Regions from separate parts of the Micromonospora sp. NPDC002389 genome, predicted to be linked through region 4. Evidence: riboswitches for the same ligand, from Rfam matches in the RefSeq annotation. Region 4 holds a riboswitch; each other region holds the start of a gene.
What was found. Region 4 has a riboswitch for cyclic di-AMP ahead of ABT008_RS23380 (coiled-coil domain-containing protein). Riboswitches for the same ligand answer to the same signal wherever they lie in the genome.

Region 1: another riboswitch for cyclic di-AMP. It lies ahead of ABT008_RS10200 (C39 family peptidase); the one in region 4 lies ahead of ABT008_RS23380 (coiled-coil domain-containing protein).
Region 2: another riboswitch for cyclic di-AMP. It lies ahead of ABT008_RS12835 (coiled-coil domain-containing protein); the one in region 4 lies ahead of ABT008_RS23380 (coiled-coil domain-containing protein).
Region 3: another riboswitch for cyclic di-AMP. It lies ahead of ABT008_RS19775 (NlpC/P60 family protein); the one in region 4 lies ahead of ABT008_RS23380 (coiled-coil domain-containing protein).

What each region holds. Positions count from the first base shown of each region.
Region 1 is NZ_JBEOWP010000004.1:289,141-291,334, forward strand. It holds gene ABT008_RS10195 (CDP-glycerol glycerophosphotransferase family protein) at 1-169, shown strand, start outside; gene ABT008_RS10200 (C39 family peptidase) at 276-1,139, opposite strand; cyclic di-AMP (ydaO/yuaA leader) riboswitch at 1,359-1,500, opposite strand; gene ABT008_RS10205 (hypothetical protein) at 1,809-2,194, opposite strand, start outside.
Region 2 is NZ_JBEOWP010000005.1:453,921-456,114, forward strand. It holds gene ABT008_RS12830 (YibE/F family protein) at 1-695, shown strand, start outside; cyclic di-AMP (ydaO/yuaA leader) riboswitch at 862-992, shown strand; gene ABT008_RS12835 (coiled-coil domain-containing protein) at 997-2,013, shown strand; gene ABT008_RS12840 (carbonic anhydrase) at 2,097-2,194, opposite strand, start outside.
Region 3 is NZ_JBEOWP010000009.1:322,315-324,508, reverse strand. It holds gene ABT008_RS19780 (C40 family peptidase) at 18-1,031, shown strand; cyclic di-AMP (ydaO/yuaA leader) riboswitch at 1,211-1,347, shown strand; gene ABT008_RS19775 (NlpC/P60 family protein) at 1,360-2,194, shown strand, end outside.
Region 4 is NZ_JBEOWP010000013.1:99,180-101,373, forward strand. It holds gene ABT008_RS23380 (coiled-coil domain-containing protein) at 63-1,145, opposite strand; cyclic di-AMP (ydaO/yuaA leader) riboswitch at 1,150-1,282, opposite strand; gene ABT008_RS23385 (P-loop NTPase family protein) at 1,468-2,073, opposite strand.

The DNA.
Region 1 (2,194 bases), on a different contig from region 4:
TCCGCTCGCCGAGGCGCGCTGGGCGACCCGTCGGCGCTACCTGGGCGACTTCCCGGCCGAGTCGTACGCCGAGGCGTTCCTCGCCGCCGCCCGGCGGGAGCTGGACCCGACCTGGACCGCCCCGGCACCACGGACCACGACCGACGCCGCGCTGCCCAGCGCCACCTGAGCGGTCTCAGCGCCAGGGGTCGAGCAGGGCCAGCACCGCCGCCCTGGATGTTAGGAAGGGTCCCCTGCTATGCACGAGGCGTTAGCAGGGGACCCTTCCTTACATCTCAGGAGGAGTAGCCGCGGGTGGCAGCCCAGTGGGCGAGATCGATGGTGGTCATCCAGTACGAGTAGTACGAGGCGTCGGCCGAGTCGGCGATCTTGACCAGTCGACCGTCGTCCTCGTAGCCCACCACGGCGACGTAGTGGCCGCCGGGGAAGGAGTGCCAGCCGCCGTCGGTGTCGGTGGCGCTGCCGGCCACGTTCACCACGACACCGCGCCCGTCGGTGATCGCCTCCACCACGTCGGCCTGGAGCTGGTCCATCTGCGCCGGGCTGGCCGAGCCGCCCGGCAACATCGTGGTCGAGTACGGCTCGCCCTTGACCGTGGCGTTGAGCACCCGGGTGGTGTCCTGGGCCGAGTTGGTGCCGGCGTACGTGGTGCCGAGCTGGGCGGCCAGCGTGTCCTGGTCACGGTCGACACCGGCGGCGCTGAGCGCGTTGCGTACCGCGGCCGGGCCGCAGTAGTAGCCGGTGGTCTGCGCCTGGAAGTCGTAGTCCAGGACCTTCCGCGCCGGTGCCTTCGGTGCGGCCTTCGCACTGGTCGCCACCGGCGAGGGAGCCGCCGAGGTGATCTTCGGCGAGGGCGACGGCGACGGCGCGGCGCTGCTCGGGGCCGCGCTGCTGGGCGGGGTCGACGGGGTCGGCTCCACCCGGGCCTCGGCGCGGGAGACCGCGGTGTCGCCGCGCAACTCGGCGACGGCGGTCGTGGTGTGCGCGGTGGCCGGGGTGTCCTCGGTGCCGACGAGTACGGCACCGGCACCGGTGGCCAGCGCCAGCGCGGCGGCCGAGGCGGCGACGACCTGGTAGGGGCGTTCGGTGGCCAGCCGGCGTAGCTGGCGCGTGACGGTCTGCTTCACGGAGTCCTCCACGGGGCTCAGGGAGGCACGGCGAACCGCTCCGGCGGTCAGCTCGACAGGACATGCCGAGGACCGCCCGAGTGGGCGGACGGGCCGTGCGAGGGGCTGCGCCCGGTCGACCGGGCGGTGGCGGTGGCCGCAGTCAGCTCGCGGCTGACGGCCCGGTGAGCGCGGGCACCGCAGTGCCGTGGAGGAACAAGAGGGGTACCACGAGGGGATGCACGAGAGGAAAGCTCCTTCCGACACCGCCGACCGGGTTAGCTGACGGGTTCGGGCGGGAAGATGGCCCTACCGCGAGCCGAGGCTCGCGGATTCACCCCAGTGGTGCGGTGGGTCCCCGGTTCGTGAGACCACGATTAGGCGGGTCGATGCGGCGTCGCCTCCTGCGATCGGGTACCGCATCGGACGGGCCGACACTACTGGCCGGTCATTGCCCTGCCAACCCGCTCTGACCTGCGTAAACATGATCCAGGTCGATGATTTTCGGGCGTTCGGTCAGCGACGTCGCGCAACGGGACCGACGGCGATCGACGCAACAGGCGGTGACAGGGGGACCACCCGCAGACAATGTCTCCGGGCATCGCATCACGTCTCGGGCGGTTCGCGCCTCGGCGTCCGCTTGGCCGAGGGATGTGACCGGGCTCACCCAATCCGGCCGGACTATCCGGTCGCCGAGCCGGGTCACCCCACGCGCGCCGGGCGCCACCGAAGGACCGCTGCGGCCGGACGTGCGACGGCGGTGACGGCGGGCGCCGGGAGCAGGTTCGGCCGCAGGCGCTGCGCGGCGGCGTACGCCTCGGCGGAGAGCACCCGTGCCGCTTCGGTGGCCAGCTCGGCCTCCCGCCAGGCGGCCCGTTCCCGCTCGGCGGCAACCCGGTACGCGGCCCGGTGGTTGTCGCGGACGACCCGGGCCAGGACGACCTCCTGTTCGGCCGGGTGCAGTCGGGGATCCCAGCCGGCCCGACGCGCCAGCACGTCGGTGAGCTGCCGCGCCGACAGGTCACCGCGCCAGTGCGCCTGCATCGCCGCGTGGTGCAGCCAGCGCTCCCGGGCGGCGTACTCGCTGG
Region 2 (2,194 bases), on a different contig from region 4:
TCGGCAGCCTGGTGCTCACCGGCCTGCTCGGGCTAGCCGCCACCCGGGCCACCCACCTGACCGGCTTCGGCAGCGAGGACGCCACCACGCTGTCCATGTTCCGGGGCGACGTCGACCTGCACGGCCTGCTCCTCGCCGGCATCATCATCGGCTCGCTCGGCGTGCTCGACGACGTCACGGTGACCCAGGCCGCCGCCGTGACCGAACTGCGTCACGCCAACCCGAGCTTCACCCGCCGGGAGCTGTACCGCTCGGCGACCCGGGTCGGCCGGGCCCACATCGCCTCGGTGGTGAACACCATCGTGCTGGCGTACGCGGGCGCGTCGCTGCCGCTGCTGCTCCTACTCACCGCCGACACCCGCGCGCTCGGCCAGATCGTGACCAGCGAGTTCCTCACCCAGGAGATCGTCCGCAGCGTGGTGGCCACGCTGGGGCTGGTCGCCGCCGTACCGCTGACGACCGCACTGGCCGCGCTGGTGGTCACCGCCGGACGGCGGGACACGCCGGAGCCCGGCGGGCCCGGCGGGCACGACGACGGGCCGGACGGCGACGGCCCCACTCCCCCGACTCCCCGGCCCGGCACGGACCGGACCGAGGCCCTGCACGCGCTCAGCACCGCGCGTGCGCGTGACACACTCCCCGCCACCGGATCGCGGTGGCCCGACCCGGACAGGAGCACGGACACCACATGGTGACACCCCGCAGCGTGACCGCCCCTGCCGACACGGTTCGTGCCCGTGTCGTTGGTCACTCATCGCGATTACGAAATGACGTATCTAGCCGGGTTCGGGGCGTAGATACCGACATCGACCGTCGGGTAACCTCACTGCCGGTCACCGCCGAAGGCGCGCACCGGCGCCTGCGGTGCCACCGCCCAATCGCCGTGAGGCGAGCCGGGGACCCAGGTAGGTGGGGTGAATCCGCGTCAGCGGTAGGGGCCACTTCCGTTCCGAACCCGTCAGCTAACCCGGTCGGCGGTCGATGGAAGGGAAAGAAGTGACGGCACCCCTACGCCGCTGGATGACACCCGTGGTGGCCGTGTTCGCCGCGTTCGCCGTGTTCGCCGGCCCCCTGCCGGCCATGGCCGCGCCGAACCCACCCGCGCCGGCCGAGCACGACGACGACCCGCCGATGCTCAACGACCTGATCGAGTCGGCGAACCGCGACTTCTCCAAGGCCAAGAACCAACTGGACAAGTCCAAGAAGCGGCAGCTCAAGCTCGATCTCGAACTGCGCCGCGCAGAGGCCGACCTGGAAGCGCTCAGGCCGCAGGTCGCCGAGATCGCGACGCAGTCGTACCGGACCGGCCGAGTGGGCGCGATAGCGATGTTGTTGCAGAGCAACGCGCCGGACTCGTTCATGGACCGGGCCTCCGCCCTCGACGAGTTGAACCTGTTCAACGACAAGAAGCTGGGCGAGGTCAACACCGTCAGGGAGCGCGCCGACCGGGCCAAGCTCGCGTCCGACGCCGAGGTGCGCGAACAGCAGAAGCTGACCAACGACATGGCGCGCAAGAAGACCGAGGCGGAGAAGTCACTCCGCCTGGTCGGTGGCGAGAGCCTGACCGGCGGCCTGGTGGCCGCGACCTCGCCGGTCGCCCGGGTCGCGCCGAACCGCGCGTCCGACGGGAGTTGGAAGCCGGAGTCGTGCAACCAGAACGACCCGACCACGTCGGGCTGCATCACGCCGCGCACGCTGCACATGTACAAAGAGGTCAAGCGCGCCGGCTTCAACCGCTTCGTCGGTTGCTGGCGGCCCGGTGACAAGTTCGAGCACCCCAAGGGCCGGGCGTGTGACTGGTCGTTGCAGAACAGCGGGTTCAGCCCCTGGCACAACAACGACACCCGGATCTACGGCAACAACCTGGCGGCCTTCCTGGTCCGCAACGCCGACCGGCTCGGCATCTACTACGTGATCTGGAACCGGCAGATCTGGTTCCCGACCGAGAACAGGTGGCGGTCCTACAGCGGCCCGTCCAACCACACGGACCACGTGCACGTGTCGCTGTACTGAGCACCGTCCGGGTGACCTGCGAGGGCCGCTCCGCCGTCTGGCGGAGCGGCCCTCGTCGTCCGTGTCGGTGACAATCCGGCGGGTCAGCCCACGGGCGTGACCACACCCGCCATCTCGGCGGGCTCCGCCGCGACGGTCCGCACCTCACCGGCGGCCAGCCGGTACGACATGCCCACCACCG
Region 3 (2,194 bases), on a different contig from region 4:
CGGTCGCAAAGGAGTCGGTGCCGGTGGCAACCATGCCCCTCCATCGTCATGCGCCGGGACGCCCCACCCCCGCGCGCGGGCTGCGCAAGGTCGCTCGCCGTTTGGTCGTCCTGGTCGCCGCCGCTGCGGTCGGTGCCGGTATGGTCGCCGCGCCCGCCTACGCCGAGCCGTCGGTGGACGAGATCGAGCGCCAGATCGACAAGCAGTGGCAGCAGCTCGAACCCACCATCGAGCAGTTCAACAAGGTGCGCTCGGAGCTGCGGGTCAACCGCGAGAAGGCCGACAAGCTGGAGAAGAAGATCCAGCCGCTGGCGCTGGAGACGGAGCTGGCGATGAACCGGGTCGCCGGCCTCGCCTCCCGGTACTACATCACCGGCCCGTCGCAGGAACTCGGCGCGGTGCTGCTGAACGCGAAGCCGGACCAGCTCGGTGAGCAGATGGCCCTCCTCGACCGGCTGGCCTGGGAGGAGCGCCGTCAGCTCGAGGGCGTCATGAAGATCCGCAAGAAGTACGACGACCAGAAGGCCACGCTCGACGCGCTGATCGTCGACCAGGAGGCCAAGCAGAAGCAGCTCGCGGCGAAGAAGAAGCAGATCGACGCCGAGATCAAGCGGCTGGAGCGGTCCCTTCCGGTGACCACGGTCAAGACCACCAACTGCCCGACCATCAACGGTGTGGTCAGCGACGCGGCCCGGACGGCCATCCGGACCGCCTGCGCGCAGGTCGGCAAGCCGTACGTCTGGGGTGCCACCGGGCCGAACTCGTTCGACTGCTCCGGTCTCACCCAGTACGCGTACAAGGCGGCGGGTATCCACCTCACCCACTTCACCGGCGCCCAGTGGCGCGAGGGCAAGGTCATCTCCCGGGCCGAGGCCCGCCCTGGTGACCTGGTGTTCTTCCGCAGCGACGTGAGTCACGTCGGGCTCTATCTGGGCAACAACACGATGGTCCACTCACCACGGGCCGGTAAGCCGGTCAACGTCTCGCCGATCACGACGATGCCGGTCGCCGGCTTCCGCCGACCCGGCTGACGCCTGAGCGCGTACGCAGGAACGACGAAAGGCCCTCGGTCAAGCGACCGGGGGCCTTCTTCGTTGTCGGATTAATGCACCGAGAGTGACGGTGTGGGTGTGTTGCGTATCGACGCTGGTCGTCCCTACGCTGGTCAATCGTCGGGCCGCTGGCAGGACCGCCCACCCGGGGCGGTGACGGTCCGACACCGCCGAGTCGCTGTCCGAGCGAGCCGGGGACCCAGGTTCCCGGGGTGAGTCCGCGATGGTCGCGGTAGGGCGCCCCCTTCCCGCCCGAACCCGTCAGCTAACCCGGTAGGCGGTCTGGGAAGAAGGAGTACGCAGCCCGGTGGCACACCATGCCCCGCGGCCTCCGTCGTACCGGTCGGCGAAGCCCGGCCCGACGACGGATGCGCCGCGATCCCGCTGGTACCGCTGCACCACCGCACTCGCCGCACTCGCCGCGACCGCCGTTCTGCTGACCGGCGGCGCGACGGCGGCCCACGCCGACCCCACGGTCGACGACATCGAGCGCCAGATCGACGAGGACTGGAACCGGCTCGAAGCCGTCATCGAACGACACAACGCGACCCGACAGGACCTGGCCGGCACCCGCCGGGAGGCGGACGCCCTGACCGCCCGCATCGCCCCACTGCAACAGCAGGTGGACGAGGCGATGAAGCGGGTCGGCGCGCTGGCCGCGCGGGCGTACCGGGGCGAGCCGGTCCGCGCCGTGAACACGCTGCTGGGCAGCCGGTCGCCGAGCGAGGTCGTCGCCCAGCTCGGCCTGCTCGACCGGTACGCCCGCTTCCAGCAGGAGGACGTACGCCAGGCGCGCGAACTGCGTGACGAACTCGCCGCCGCCCGAGCCGGACTGGACCGCACCACCGCCGAGCTGACCCGCACCGAGGCCGACCTGGCCGCGAAGCGGCGGCAGATCGACACCGAGATCGAGCGGCTGCAACGGTTGCGGCTGCGCGCGTACGACGACGGGGGTGGTGGTCCGTTGCGGCCGGCGCCCTGTCCGGCCACCTACCCGGGTGGCCCGGCCGGTGAGGCGGTCACCTTCGCGTGCGCCCAGATCGGTAAGCCGTACTCGTGGGGCGCCGAGGGGCCGCACGCGTACGACTGCTCGGGGTTGATGCTGGCCGCGTGGGCGCGGGCCGGAGTGGCGCTGCCGCACA
Region 4 (2,194 bases):
TGCGGGAACGACGACGCCGGGTGGACCACCCGCGAGGGCGGCCACCCGGCGTGCCGTGTGGATCAGTACACCGACAGGTGCACGTGGTTGGTGTGGTCGCTGGACGGGTCGCCCCGCGCGCCGCTGTACGTCCGCCAGCCGCTGCTCGGCAGCCAGATCTGCTTGTACCAGATCACGTAGAGCACGGCGAGACGGTCGGCGTTGTTGACGTAGAACGCCGCCAGGTTGTTGCCGTACGTCCGGTCGCCGCCGGTGGCGACCCCGCCGAAGCCGTTCTTCTGCGCCGCGAAGTCGCAGGCCCGACCCTTCGGGTGCTCACCCGAGCCGCCCGCGCGGTAGCAGGAGACGTACCGGGTGAAGCCGGCCGCCTTGGCCTGGTTGAGCGCGTGCAGGGTGCGGGGCGTGATGCAGCCGTTGGCCGGGGTGGGGTCGTTGACGCTGCACGACTCGGCCGGCCAGGAGCCGTTGGCGTTGCGCGGTGCCGGCTTGGCCGTGGGGCTGCTGGAACCGCCGCCGCGTGCCGGGGTCCGGCTGGCCCGCTCCTGTGCCGCAGCCCGCTCGGCGCGCTCGGCGCGCTCCTCGGCCACGGTCAGCGAGCGCTCGGCCTGCTCCTTGCGCTTGGCCATCACGGCCACCTGCTTGCGCTGCTCCTGCACCTCGACATCGAGGGCCTGCTTGGTCTTGCTGACCTCGTCCCGGGTGGTCCGCAGGTCCCGCAGCGCGCGTTCCTCATTGGCCGCCACCGCGTCCAGCGCCGCCGCGCGGTCCATGAAACCGGCCGGGGAACCGCTGTTGAGCAGCGCCGACGCGGCACCGAGTCGGCCGCCGCGATACGCCTGCGCGGCGATCTCGGCTACCTTGTCGCTGCGTTCGGTGAGCTGACCCTCGGTCGTGGTGAGCTGCTCGGCCAGCTTCTTCTGCCGGTCGACCGAGCGGTCCAGGGCGGTCTTGGCGTCGAGGTAGCCCTTGCTGGCCGCCTCCAACTGGGCGCGCAGCGCCGGTGTGCCGCCCTCGTCGCCGACGTCACCGGGGGCTGCGGAGGCGGCGCTGAAGGGAGCGAGCGCGGCGCCCAGGGCGAGGGCGAGCCCCGCAGCGATCAGGGCCGCCGTACGGGCGGCCGGTCTCACGGTTGCCACTGCTGGCATGCACATGTCCTTCCGTCAGCCGCCGACCGGGTTAGCTGACGGGTTCGGGACGGAAGATCCCTACCGCTGGACGCGGATGCACCCCTGGAACATGGTTCCCCGGTTCGCCCTGGCAGGCGATTAGGCGGCGGTCACCGCCGGCACCGTCGAGTGCCGCCTGGCGGAGACCGGGTCCGAGCCTACCGGTGCTGGTGGGGCTGGTGCAGCCGGTGTGACTCCTGGTGTTCCCCTGATCACCAGTAAACCAGACATAACGGATTTTGGTTGCTTTTTGTCCAGTGCCCAAACGGTCCAGGCGACGATCCGGCGAGTGGCTTTTCAGCTATGCACTGCTCAGCCAGTCGGTGGTGCGACGGACGTCGGCGGCAGTGCGGCAACGGATGGTCTTGTCCGCGACCAGACTGACGAACTGCTCAAGCGTGCGGGTTCCGTTGGCCCCGTCCCGTTCATGCAGTTGCTCGGCTGTCGCGAGGGGTCGGGAACGGTAGCTGCGCGATCCACGCGCTACGCGGACGGCTGACCGGACATCCCAGTCACTGCCACCGCGTAGTCGGTGCTCAATCGCGCGCCGCACTACCCGCCAGGTCGTCATCCGCGTCGGCAAGTCGAGCCAGACGACGACGTCGGCAGCGTCGCGCAACGCTGAGGTCCAGCCGGCATACAAACCCTCCGCCACCCAGGTTTCAGTGGTGGCGAGTTCGGCCGCGCGTTCCCGACGGACACCATCAGAGGTCCGTGTCCACTGCCAGAACGGAGCCTCGTTACGACCGTCCGGAGAGTCATACGCCAGCCTGTCCAACTCGCGACACGGCGCGGACAGCAGCGTTGCCAACGTGCGTGCAAGCGTCGTCTTTCCACTGCCAGGACCGCCGAGGATGAGCACGCGCTTCGCCTTCACAGGACGCGCCCGAAGTTCGTGTGCTGGCATGACGGGCACCCTATCCGGCGCGCTGATCACAGCTGCTACACAACCCTGGACGACCGCCCCGTCAGCCGTCTCCCGGCCCAGGGGAGCGAGGCCCCTCAGCCCCGCCCACACCGAGGACGAC